DNA from 2 places in the Pseudomonas sp. AC193 genome. Region 2 is predicted to be linked to the other one. Evidence: riboswitches for the same ligand, from Rfam matches in the RefSeq annotation. Region 2 holds a riboswitch; the other holds the start of a gene.
What was found. A riboswitch is a leader RNA that binds a small molecule or an ion and turns the genes downstream of it on or off. The one in region 2 is predicted to bind cobalamin.

Region 1 (6,002 bases), 1.7 Mb from region 2:
CAGCTCCACACCGAGCGCACCGGCGCCTGCGGCCATCACCGGGCCGGCGTTGGGGCTGTCCCACTTCGGCGCCTGTGTGCGCCAGCACTTCAAGGCGAGTCGGGTTTTGCCGAGCACTGCGTAGGTCAATGCCACCAGACGCGCAGGAATGTAGTTCAACACGTCGTCGATTTTTGCCGCCGCCCAGCCGAAGCGTTCGAAACGTTCGTTGCGATAGCCCCACATCGCGTCGAGCGTATTGCTCAAGCGATAGAGCACCACGCCGGGCGCACCGGCCACGACAAACCAGAACAGTGCGGCGAACACCGCGTCGCTGCCGTTTTCCAGCACTGATTCGGTGGCGGCACGGGCGACCGCAGTGCTGTCGAGTTCATCGGTCTGACGACTGACCAGATAGCCGACTCGCGTGCGCGCCTCGTCCAGATCATCCGCGCGCAACGCCGCAGCGACCGGCGCGACATGCTCGCCGAGGCTGCGCATGCCGAGGGCGCAATACAACGCGAGAATCTCGACGATCCAACCGACATAAGGCGCCCAGGAAAACGCCGTCGCCAGCAGTGTCAGCGGCAGCACGGCGATCACCCACGCGGTGACGCCATGACTGCGCCAGCCGCGCCCTTCACCGTTGAAACGTTGCTCGATGCGCCCGGCGAAATTGCCGAACGCCACCAGCGGATGCCAGCGTTTCGGTTCACCGAGCAGCGCATCCAGCGCCACCGCGGCGACACTCAACAACGCCACACTCATTGACTCACTCCCCAATAATTTTCATACAGCAACTCATTCAGCGGCCGCGCCTGCGCCCACCCTTCGAGTACCAGCATCGGCGCCGGATAGAATTCCTTGACCGGGCCCAGACACAAAACCGCCAGCGGCTTGGCGCCTGCCGGCAGTTTCAACAAATCCGCCAGCGCTTGCGGTTCGAACAGCGAGACCCAGCCCATGCCCAAACCCTCGGCGCGCGAGGCCAGCCACAGATTCTGAATCGCGCAGGACAACGAGGCCATGTCCATTTCCGGCAACGTACGACGGCCGAAGATGTGTTTTTCGCGATCATCCATCAGCGCCGCGACCAACACTTCGGCGCAGTCGTTGATGCCTTCGACTTTGAGCTTCATGAACTCGTCGCTGCGCTCACCGAGGGCCTCGGCGGTGCGGATGCGTTCTTCTTCGACGAGGTGCTGGATTTGGCTGCGCAAAGTGCGGTCGCTGATGCGGATGAAGCGCCAGGGCTGCATCAGGCCGACGCTTGGGGCTTGGTGGGCGGCTTCCAGAAGTCGGCGTAGCAGATCCGGTTCGACGCTGCCGCCGGTGAAATGGCGCATGTCGCGGCGTTCGGCTATTGCCCGATACACCGCTTCGCGTTCCGCCTCTGAAAATGCGTTGTCTGTCATGGCCCTTTCGCGAGCAAGCCCGCTCCCACAGGGGATTGCATTGCTTCAGTCACCACCGTTTCAACTGTGGGAGCGGGCTTGCTCGCGAAGGCGGCCTCACGATCTGGCGCAAACAATGCGGCAATCGCAGTCGGATTCGACGGAAAATAAAAGTGCACATAAGAAGCCGTCATCCGCCCCTCACGATAAACCGCCTCAGCCCCTCGCCCTCCATTTGGACTCAAACCTCGAGCAATCGGCGTCAGTTCAGTCGTGGTCAACGAATGATGATACGTGTGCCCACGCAACGAGCCTTCCGGCAGATCTACCGCTTGCAACGCCAACGCGGCCAGACGCTTTTGCATCACCGCGTCGCCCTTGAGCAACCCGACCAATTCCGCGCGTATGCCTTCAACATCAGTCAACGAATCGAGCAAATACAACATCCCGCCACACTCAGCGAGCAACGGTTTCCCCGCCGCATGATGCGCACGGATCGCCGCAACCATCGCGGTGTTCTGCGACAGCGCGACGTGATGCAATTCCGGATAACCACCCGGTAGATACACGCTATCCGCCTCAGGCAATTGCGTATCGCGGATCGGCGAGAAGAAGCTCAACTCGGCGCCCATCGCACGCAATAGATCCAGACTCGCGCCATAAGTAAAGGCGAACGCCTCATCACGGGCGACGGCAATGCGCACATTTTTCAGCAACGGCTCGACAGCAATCACGTCAGGCGCGGCAAATTCCACGGCCGGTGGCAGCGCTACCTCGCAACTGCTGGCGAGCGCTTCGGCGGCGGCGTCGAGACGCACATCAAGGTCATTCAATTCGCTGGCCTGCACCAGACCAAGATGCCGGCTCGGCAGTTCGATACCGGTCTCGCGCGACAACGCGCCGTACCAACGCAAACCTTCAGTGAGACTGCCTTCGAGCAACTGCGCATGGCGCAAGGTGCCAACACGATTGGCCAGCACGCCGGCAAATGGCAGATCCGGCTGATACTTGGCCAGTCCCAGCGCCAGCGCACCAAAGGTCTGCGCCATCGCTGTGCCGTCGATCACGCCGAGCACCGGCACACCAAAATGCCGCGCCAGATCAGCGCTGGAGGGCGTGCCATCGAACAGCCCCATCACGCCTTCGATCAAAATCAGATCCGCCTCGGCGGCGGCTTCCCACAACAGCCGACGACTTTCCTGCTCGCCGACCATCCACATGTCCAGTTGATACACCGGCGCACCGCTGGCGCGCTCGAGGATCATCGGGTCGAGAAAGTCCGGGCCGCATTTGAACACGCGCACCTTGCGCCCCTGATTGCGATGCAAACGGGCGAGCGCGGCGGTGACGGTGGTCTTGCCCTGACCGGAGGCCGGCGCGGCGATGAGTACCGCCGGGCAGTGACGTGGTTGATTCAAAGTTCGACGCCTTTCTGCGCTTTGATGCCGGCCTGGAAGGCGTGTTTAAGCATGCCCATTTCGGTGACCGTGTCGCCCATTTCGATCATTTCCGGCTTGGCCGCACGACCGGTGACGATCACGTGCTGCATCGGCGGACGTGCCTGCAAATCGCTGAGCACCTGGTCGAGATCGAGGTAGCCGTGTTTGAGGGCGATGTTCAGTTCATCAAGCACTACGAGACCGATCGACGGATCGCGCAGCAGTTCGCGGGACACGGCCCACGCAGCTTCGGCGGCGGCGATGTCGCGCTGACGATCCTGGGTTTCCCAGGTGAAGCCCTCGCCCATCACGTGGAAGCGCACTTGTTCGGGGAAGCGGCGGAAAAACAATTCTTCGCCGGTGCTGTTGCGGCCCTTGATGAATTGCACCACGCCGCACTGCATGCCGTGGCCCATGGCACGGGCCAGCATGCCGAACGCCGAGCTGCTTTTGCCTTTGCCATTGCCGGTGAGCACCAGCACCAGGCCGCACTCGTCGGGCGAGTTGGCGATGCGTTCGTCGATCACGGCTTTTTTGCGCTGCATACGCGCCAGATGGCGTTCGTCGCGCTCGGGGGAATCAGTCATGGGGAGCTCTCCGTTGAGGCTGGATAACGGCGGGCAGGCACAAGAATAGACGGCAAAAAGCCTGGCATCGCCCACCGTGATGCCGCTGGATGGATCAGGCCGGTCTCCGGGCTCATGAGCGGCATTGGCCTGGCTGCGCGCCTTCCCGCTTCTGTCGAGGCAGTGGCTCATGGCGCAGCTTTTACTCATTTACCGTTGCGGGGGCAGCGCCGGGATCGTGATCATTCTTCGCTTGAAGGCAACCCTCACCGGCTTCCCTGTTTCACTCTGTCGACGCGGGTCACAGAGCACCTGAAACAAGCCGCGAAGGTTAGAGGGTTGGGGGTGGAGCGTCAATTAAAGAGGGGGCTGACGGACGATTATCTGCCGTTGATCAATTATCGGGCGGCAATCTTGTGCAAGGCTGTTACAAATGATATCAAAGAGCCATGCTTTTCCATAAAAGCAACTCACAAGAATAAGGATGATGACGATGCAAGGCATGATCATCAGCAACCCGCGCCTGGAATTCCTGCGCCCGATGCTTGAACGCTGGTTTGACTGTATCGACCGTTACAACGCCGTGCGCGGCGACAGCGACACGCCGTACTGGCATGACGAGAAAGCCAATCTCGGCTTGCTGACCGCGGCGGCCTGGATGGCCGAACTGGTCACCCTCAACGACACCGCCACGCGCAAGCAAAACGAAGACGGCGAGCGCAATGCCCGCGCCGATCTGTTCATCGCAGGGCCAGAAGACCGCGCTTACCTTCAGGCCACGCAGCGCTGGCCGCGAGTGAACAACCTCAACCTGACTCAGGCACTTCTCGACATCACCAGCGATGCCAAACGCATCAGCTTCGCCAGCGATCTCAAGCTCGGCTGTCTGTTCGTCGCCCCGCAAAAAGCCCAGCAGAGTGCCAGCCCCGAAGAACTGCAGGACATGGTCGACGACTTGCAAAAGGAACATACTTGCGCGGTCGCCTGGTATTTCCCCTACGCCTACCGCAAATTGCGCAGCGAGGCCGGCAACTATCACCCCGGCATCGCCGTGCTGTTCAAAGAGGCTCGCGGCTGAGGTTGAACCATCGGGCTTGCGCCCTCCTCTATGATTAAGAACGCATTCATAGGGAAGATCAGTCATGCGCAAGCCCCAGCTCGTTTTTGTCATCGCTCTGGCCGGAGGGCTCGCCGCGTGTGGTGAAACCTCCAGCCTGCAAGTCTCCGACGGCACCGGCCCTTCGCCGAAACTGCCCGAACCGAACAAAACCCTGATCCCCACCGTGAACATCGCCCCGGCGATTGGCTGGCCCGAAGGTGGCAAACCGACAGCGGCGGCCGGTACGCAAGTCGCAGCGTTTGCCGAAGGCCTCGATCATCCGCGCTGGATGTACGTGCTACCCAACGGCGATGTGCTGGTGGCAGAAACCAATGCCCCGCCGAAACCGGACGACAGCAAAGGCATAAAAGGCTGGGTGATGAAGAAAGTCATGGGCAAGGCCGGCGCCGGCGTACCGAGCCCGAATCGCATCACTTTGCTGCGCGACGCTGACCACGATGGCGTCGCCGAAACGCGCACGGTGTTTTTGCAGAACCTCAATTCGCCGTTTGGCATGACACTGGTTGGCAATGACTTGTACGTCGCTGACACCGATCGTTTGCTGCGCTTCAACTACGAGCCCGGCGCGACCGAGATCAAAACGCAGCCGATCAAAGTGACTGACTTGCCCGGCGGCACGCTCAACCATCACTGGACGAAAAACGTCATCGCCAGCAAGGACGGCAGCAAGCTGTACGTCACCGTCGGCTCGAACAGCAACGTCGGCGAAAATGGTCTGGATCAAGAAGAAGGCCGCGCGGCGATCTGGGAAGTGGATCGCGCGACCGGTAATCACCGGATCTTCGCTTCAGGCATCCGCAACCCCAATGGCTTAGCGTGGGAGCCTACCAGCGGCGCGCTGTGGACGGCGGTGAATGAGCGTGACGAGATTGGCAGCGATCTGGTGCCGGACTACATCACCTCGGTGAAGGACGGCGGCTTTTACGGCTGGCCGTTCAGTTATTACGGCCAGCATGTCGATGTTCGAGTGAATCCGCAGAATCTGGATCTGGTGGCCAAAGCCATCGCCCCGGATTACGCGGTCGGCCCGCACACGGCGTCTTTGGGCCTGACCTTCGCCGAAGGCAACACCTTGCCGGCGCAGTTCAAGGAAGGCGCGTTTATCGGCCAGCACGGCTCGTGGAACCGTAAACCGCACAGTGGTTATAAAGTGATTTTCGTGCCGTTTGCCGGCGGCAAACCGAGTGGGACACCGGTGGATGTGTTGACCGGTTTTCTCGACAAAGATGAGAACGCGCTGGGTCGCCCGGTGGGCGTGGTGATCGATCAGCAAGGTGGCTTGCTGGTGGCGGATGATGTGGGCAACAAGGTTTGGCGAGTATCTTCTACCAAATAACTTAGCGCCGTACACATAACAAATGTGGGAGCGAGCCTGCTCGCGAAAGCGGTCTATCAGTCGACTCAAGGGTGACTGAAACTACGCATTCGCGAGCAGGCTCGCTCCCACATTGGGTTTTGTGTTGGCCTGATTACGGGTTACGCGCCAGATGCTCCGGCTGCAACA
Region 2 (6,002 bases):
AATCCGCGCCGTAATGCGGCAGCAACTCCAGCAGAATCTTCGGCAAATGATTAACGCCCAGATGAATCGCCATGGTCGCGCCATGCTGGGCCAGACTGCCCAATTCCTCACCCGCTGGCATCGCGGTTTTATCGGCATAGCGGGTCAGAATCACGCTTTGCGAGACATCCGGCAGGGTCAGTTCCGCCCCCAGCAACGCCGCACACGCCGCCGTCGCCGTCACGCCGGGAACGATCTCAAACGGAATATTCAGCTCGCGCAGATAACGAATCTGCTCACCGATCGCGCCATACAGACTCGGATCGCCGGAATGCACTCGCGCCACATCCTGACCGTTCGCGTGCGCGGTTTTGATCAGTTCGATGATCTGTTCCAGATGCAATTCGGCGCTGTTGACCACTGTTTCAGCCTGATGACCGTCCAGCACTGCCGCCGGTACCAGCGAGCCTGCATAAATGATCACCGGGCAGCTGCGAATCAGCCGCTGGCCTTTGACAGTGATCAGTTCCGGGTCGCCGGGGCCGGCGCCGATGAAGTAGACGGTCATCGCTAAATCCTGTGAAAAAAAGGCATGGCCAACACTTCAGATGAAGATTGCTCATGATCAATGGCGGGGATTATCGGGAATTTAGGCAGCGCCGGCCAATGCGAAGGTGGCCTGAGCGTATTTTTGTCGGGAAATCAGCAGCTTTGCCGGTGCCTGAATCAGCTGTTCGGCGAGGGCCAGCGCGGCACTTTCGGCGACGCCGTAGCAACCGGTGCGCTCGTAAGCGATCTCGGAACGGTGGCTGAGGCGTTCCTGATAACTGGCCAGTTCTTCGCTGCTGAAATACAGCAACGGCAGCGCCAGTTGCGCGGCGAGCTCTTGCAAACCGGGCTCGTCGCGCTTCAGGTCGATGCTGGCCAAGGCCTTGATCGCTTGCAACTCAATGCGATGCGCCTGTAACGCCTGATCAAGTAGCGCGCGCAGCGTGCTGACGGGGCAGCCGCGCTGGCAACCCAGGCCGACCACGAAGGTCGGCGCTGCGCTGTCATTCGTCATGCGTGGTATTGGCCATCGCTTTTGCGGCGGAACAACCAGGCGCTGATCAGGCCCAGGGCCAGCCAGAACGCGATGTTGGTCAGCTGCGAAGCGATTTTGAACTGCGCTTCCAATGCTTCAGGGGCGAGCATCGAATGCACTTCCGGCTGCGGTGCGCCGATCACGTGCGGCACGGCGAGGATCGCCACACCGAGGACTTTCATCAGCCAGTGACGGCTGAACGCGATCAACGACAGGCCGACAGCGGTAGAGGCGGCCGTGCCGATCCACCACATCTGTCGCGAAGCCAGATCAGCCGCCGCGGTGCCCGGCAGTTCTGGTGGCAGACCCAAGGTCGGCGCGAGGACGAACGTGGCGTACCCGGCCAGACCCCAGAGCAGACCTTGCGAAGTTTTGGTGGGCGCACGGAGAGTGTAGAGACCGGCGAGCATCAGGGCGAAACCGACGGCGACGACCAGATTGCCGCCAGTGGTCGAAACCACGCGCTGCCAGCCGGGCTCCGGCTCCCAGGCTTCGGCGTCGTGGGTGTGGCCGGCCATGGCGCCTTCGGCGTGTTCATGCACGGCGACGGGTTCGGATTTTTCGAAAGTTTCCGCTTGAAGAATCAGTGGCGAGACCCAGAAGCTTTGCAGCAGGGTGAGGAGCAGGGCGGCCAGAAGGCCGGTAAACCCTGCGGTTTGCGCGATACGCTTGATCATGTCGGCAGGTCTCAGTGGCACGGGAACGCGGCGCTGTGGCGGGTATCGTGGGCGGCGTTGTGTACCGCTTCGATGTGCGAGAAGCCGGCGAAGTAGACCAGGCCGGCGCCGAGGATCGACGCGAAGATCGCGGCGGTCAGGCGTTGGCTCAGTGTGGCGGTGCTGGCGATTTTGTCCGTGTTGCTGCCGGTGCTGCTGATGATCGACATGGCGCTTCCCTCTGGAGTGTCAGTGGGTGATTTGAGCGCATGAAAACCCCTGCGGGTCGGGCTCGCAGAGGTTCGAACAGCGCCCGCCCACCGCGGGTTTGTTATGTTCAGCTGCGCACGAGGTGCGCGCTGTGTGTTAAGGGCCGGTCTCCGGGCTCACGAGGGGTTGGCGTCAGGCCGACCTGCAAGCGTCTCCTTCCCATGCTTTTGGGCACAGTGGTTTTGACGCTTCGCTCGCTTACCGTTGCGGGGGCAGCACCGGACTGACATGGCTTGAGTAAAGCACATGATTCACCGGTTTCCCGTTTCACCCTGTGAAGGGCACCCGTAACAAGTTGTGTAGGAGAGCATGAGGGGGGATTTGAGTCAATTGGATGGGGGGCATATCCGTTGCTGCGGTAACGGCGGCTTAGGGTTTCGCCCTTACGGCGAGTCACCTTTTCCAAACGCCGAAAAGGTAACCGAAAATGCTTTGCCCTGACGTTCGGCCCTCGCTGGGGCTCGGGTTCCTTCGCTCCGGGATTGATCCGGGGGGCAGCGCCTACGGGTTGCTTCGCTGCACCTCCTCTCGCTGTGTTTGGCTGCGCCAAACGGTCGCTGCGCTCCCACCCCCGGATCAATCCCTCCGCTCAGCCTGCCGACGGGCTCGGAGCTCAAGATCAAGATCAAGAGCAGGCGAGCTGACACTCGGCCTATTGTGTGGTGAGGAGCGGGGCGTGCACGGCTTTTGATTTGTGTTGTTGCTGCCCCTCACCCCAGCCCTCTCCCGAGGGAGAGGGAGCCGATTGGTGGGCTTTTCAAAATGTGTGTTCGACTCGGTCTTTCACGTCGGCGTATATCTCCCAGTCCACGCAATCAGTCCCCTCTCCCTCCGGGAGAAGGTTAGGGTGAGGGCTTATGTAGGGGCCGATTGGTGGGCTTTTCAAAATGTGTGTTCGACTTGGTATTCCACGTCGGCGTACCTCTCCCAATCCACGCAATCAGTCCCCTCTCCCTCCGGGAGAGGGCTAGGGTGAGGGGCCTTTGATCTTGATCGGGCTGTTGATTTTGATCTGGCTTTTGATTTTCAGCCCCTTCGGCAGGCCGAGCGTAGGTGTCCATCCGGGGATCAGGCGCGTAGCGCCGTGCGGCGCAGCCGCACACATCGAGAGGAGGTGCAGCGGAGCAAACCGTAGGCGATGTCCCCGGATGGACACCGTAGCGAGGGAACACTGAGCCTCAGCGAAGTGCCGTACGCCGGGGCCAAGCCTTTTCGGTTACCTTTTCGGCGTTTGGAAAAGGTGACTCGCTGTAAGAGCGAAACCGCCAGTAGCAGCAACCGCAGCAACGGATATGCTCACATAACCAAAACCCAACCCCATTGACCGGTCACCACCCGATGCGTAGCCTTGCGCATTCGAGGTTCTTCGGCCGATGCCGAAGCTAAGAAGGGAACGCGGTCAATGCCGCGGCTGCCCCCGCAACTGTGAACGGCGCTGTTCGCTGCCACGCCACTGCCAGCTCAACCCATGAGCCAGCGGGAAGGCGCAGCCAACGCCAGGCCCCGCGCCTGAACGCCGTCAGCCAGGAGACCTGCCTCGTCACAGATTCTCAATTTCAACCGGGCGGGGTGATCCGGTGGCGAACTCTCCGGGCACGCACGCGCGTTGCCGGTTCTCGTCCCGTATGCCCGCCGCTTGCCAAAGGGCATACCGATGAAAACACTGGCCAAACTCCCCGTCACCATCGTCACCGGCTTCCTCGGCTCGGGCAAAACCACGCTGCTGCGGCACATGCTCGACAACGCTCAGGGCCGTCGCATCGCGGTGATCGTCAACGAGTTTGGCGAGTTGGGCATCGACGGTGAAATCCTCAAGCAATGCACCATCGGTTGCAGCGAAGAAGAAGCGGTTGGCCGCGTGTACGAACTGGCCAACGGCTGCCTGTGCTGCACCGTTCAAGAAGAATTCTTCCCGGTGATGCGCGAACTGGTCGCCCGTCGCGGCGACCTCGACCATATCCTCATCGAAACCTCGGGTCTGGCCCTGCCAAAACCATTGGTGCAAGCCTTCCAGTGGCCGGAAATCCGCAGCGCCTGCACCGTTGATGCGGTGATCACCGTGGTCGACAGCCCGGCCGTAGCCGCCGGCACCTTCGCCGCGTTTCCGGATCAGGTCGACGCGCAGCGTAAACTCGACCCGAACCTCGATCACGAATCGCCTCTGCACGAGCTGTTCGCTGATCAACTGGCCAGCGCCGACTTGGTAATCCTCAACAAGGCCGATCAGACCAGCCAGGAAGACCTCGCTCGCGTTCGCGCTGAAGTCGCCGAAGAATTGCCGCCCGCCGTCAAAATCATCGAAGCCAGCAACGGTCGTGTGCCGCTCGACGTATTGATCGGTCTCGGCGCCAGTTCCGAAGAGCACATCGACAGCCGCCACAGCCATCACGATCACCATCACGGTGAAGGCGATGACGACCACGATGACCACGATCACGACGCTTTCGATTCGATCTCCATCGAACTGCCGCAAGCCGACGAAAGCCTGCTGCTCGATGCCCTGACGCAACTGGTGGTGAAGCACGGCATCCTCCGTGTCAAAGGTTTCGCCGCCATTCCGAACAAGCCAATGCGTCTGTTAATTCAGGGCGTGGGCACGCGTTTCGACAAGCATTTCGACCGTCAGTGGGGCGCCGATGAAGCGCGCGTCACGCGTCTGGTGTTGATTGGTCAGGAACTCGATGCCGCCCAACTCGAAGCGCAACTGCGCGCCGCGCTCAGCGTTTAAACCATGCACCTGCTCAGGACTCAGCCCGGCGGTTTCGTCTCGGATGACAACATTGCCGACCTTGGCCAAACCCCCGCCGAGCTGGTGATCCTGTGCAGCGGCGACTCCAGTCTGGCGCTGCTCGCCGAAGCGGCGCAGCAGTTGCCTGAGGATTATCCGAGCCTGCGTCTGGCCAATCCGATGCAGGTGCAGAATCACGCTTCGGTCGATTTGTACGTCGATGAAGTGCTGCGCCACGCCAAGGTGATTCTGATTTCGCTGCACGGCGGCATCGCCTATTGGCGGTATGGCGTCGAGCGTCTGGTCGAGTTGGCCGAACGCGGCGTGCAGGTGATTCTGGTGCCGGGCGATGATCGTCCCGATCCGGAACTCAGCGACTTGAGCACCGTTAATGCCGAGGATCGCGACCGCCTCTGGCAGTTCTTGCGTCAGGGCGGTCTGGGCAATGCGCTGGATTTCTTCCGCTGCATGGCCAACCGTTGGCTCGCCCGCGATTACGCATGGGATGAGCCGCAAACCCTGCCACGCACGGCGATTTACCACCCGACTAAAAACACTGCTGCACTGAGTGACTGGCAAGCCGAATGGCTGCCTGCGCAACCGGTCGCGGCAGTGCTGTTTTACCGCTCGCATTTGCAAGCGGCGAACACCGCGTTCATCGATGTTTTTTGCCAGCGCTTGCAGGCGGCGGGGCTTAATCCGCTGCCGATTGCGGTGGCCAGTTTGAAAGAGCCCGGCTGCCTCGCGGTGGTCGAGGATTGGCTGGACGAGGTCGAGGCGGGGGTGATTTTGAACACCACCGGTTTCGCCCAGTCCAGCCCCGAAGCGCCGCACCTGCGGCCGTTTCGCCGCAACATTCCGGTGATTCAGGCGATCTGCGCGCAGGACAACGAGCCCGGCTGGCGCGACAGCGAGCAGGGCCTCGGCCCGCGTGATCTGGCGATGCACATTGCCTTGCCGGAACTCGACGGGCGCATCATCAGCCGGCCGATCAGCTTCAAGGATCTGGCGTGGCGCAGCGAGCGCAGTCAGTCCGATGTGGTCTGCTATCGCGCGCAGCCTGAGCGCATGGATTTTGTCGCCGAGCTGGCGCGGCGCTGGATCGAACTGGCGCGGGTGCCGAATGGTGAAAAACGCATCGCGTTGATTCTTGCCAACTACCCGACCCGCGATGGGCGCATCGGCAATGGCGTCGGCCTCGACACCCCGGCGGCGGCGCTGAATATTCTTCGCGCGTTGCAGGCCGAGGGTTATCCGATCTCGTCAGAATTGCCGGGCAGCGGCA

Region 1: another riboswitch for cobalamin. It lies ahead of cobO (cob(I)yrinic acid a,c-diamide adenosyltransferase); the one in region 2 lies ahead of cobW (cobalamin biosynthesis protein CobW).

The regions. Positions count from the first base shown of each region.
Region 1 is NZ_OZ409832.1:3,531,695-3,537,696, forward strand. Features, by position in the region: gene cbiB (adenosylcobinamide-phosphate synthase CbiB) at 1-747, opposite strand, end outside; gene bluB (5,6-dimethylbenzimidazole synthase) at 744-1,394, opposite strand; gene ACZZ0D_RS15890 (cobyrinate a,c-diamide synthase) at 1,391-2,791, opposite strand; gene cobO (cob(I)yrinic acid a,c-diamide adenosyltransferase) at 2,788-3,399, opposite strand; cobalamin riboswitch at 3,480-3,709, opposite strand; gene ACZZ0D_RS15900 (hypothetical protein) at 3,872-4,456, shown strand; gene ACZZ0D_RS15905 (PQQ-dependent sugar dehydrogenase) at 4,521-5,834, shown strand; gene ACZZ0D_RS15910 (C40 family peptidase) at 5,968-6,002, opposite strand, start outside.
Region 2 is NZ_OZ409832.1:1,879,191-1,885,192, forward strand. Features, by position in the region: gene cobM (precorrin-4 C(11)-methyltransferase) at 1-547, opposite strand, end outside; gene ACZZ0D_RS08690 (cobalamin biosynthesis protein) at 629-1,042, opposite strand; gene ACZZ0D_RS08695 (CbtA family protein) at 1,039-1,740, opposite strand; gene ACZZ0D_RS08700 (CbtB domain-containing protein) at 1,752-1,949, opposite strand; cobalamin riboswitch at 2,074-2,293, opposite strand; cobalamin riboswitch at 3,332-3,543, shown strand; gene cobW (cobalamin biosynthesis protein CobW) at 3,644-4,717, shown strand; gene cobN (cobaltochelatase subunit CobN) at 4,721-6,002, shown strand, end outside.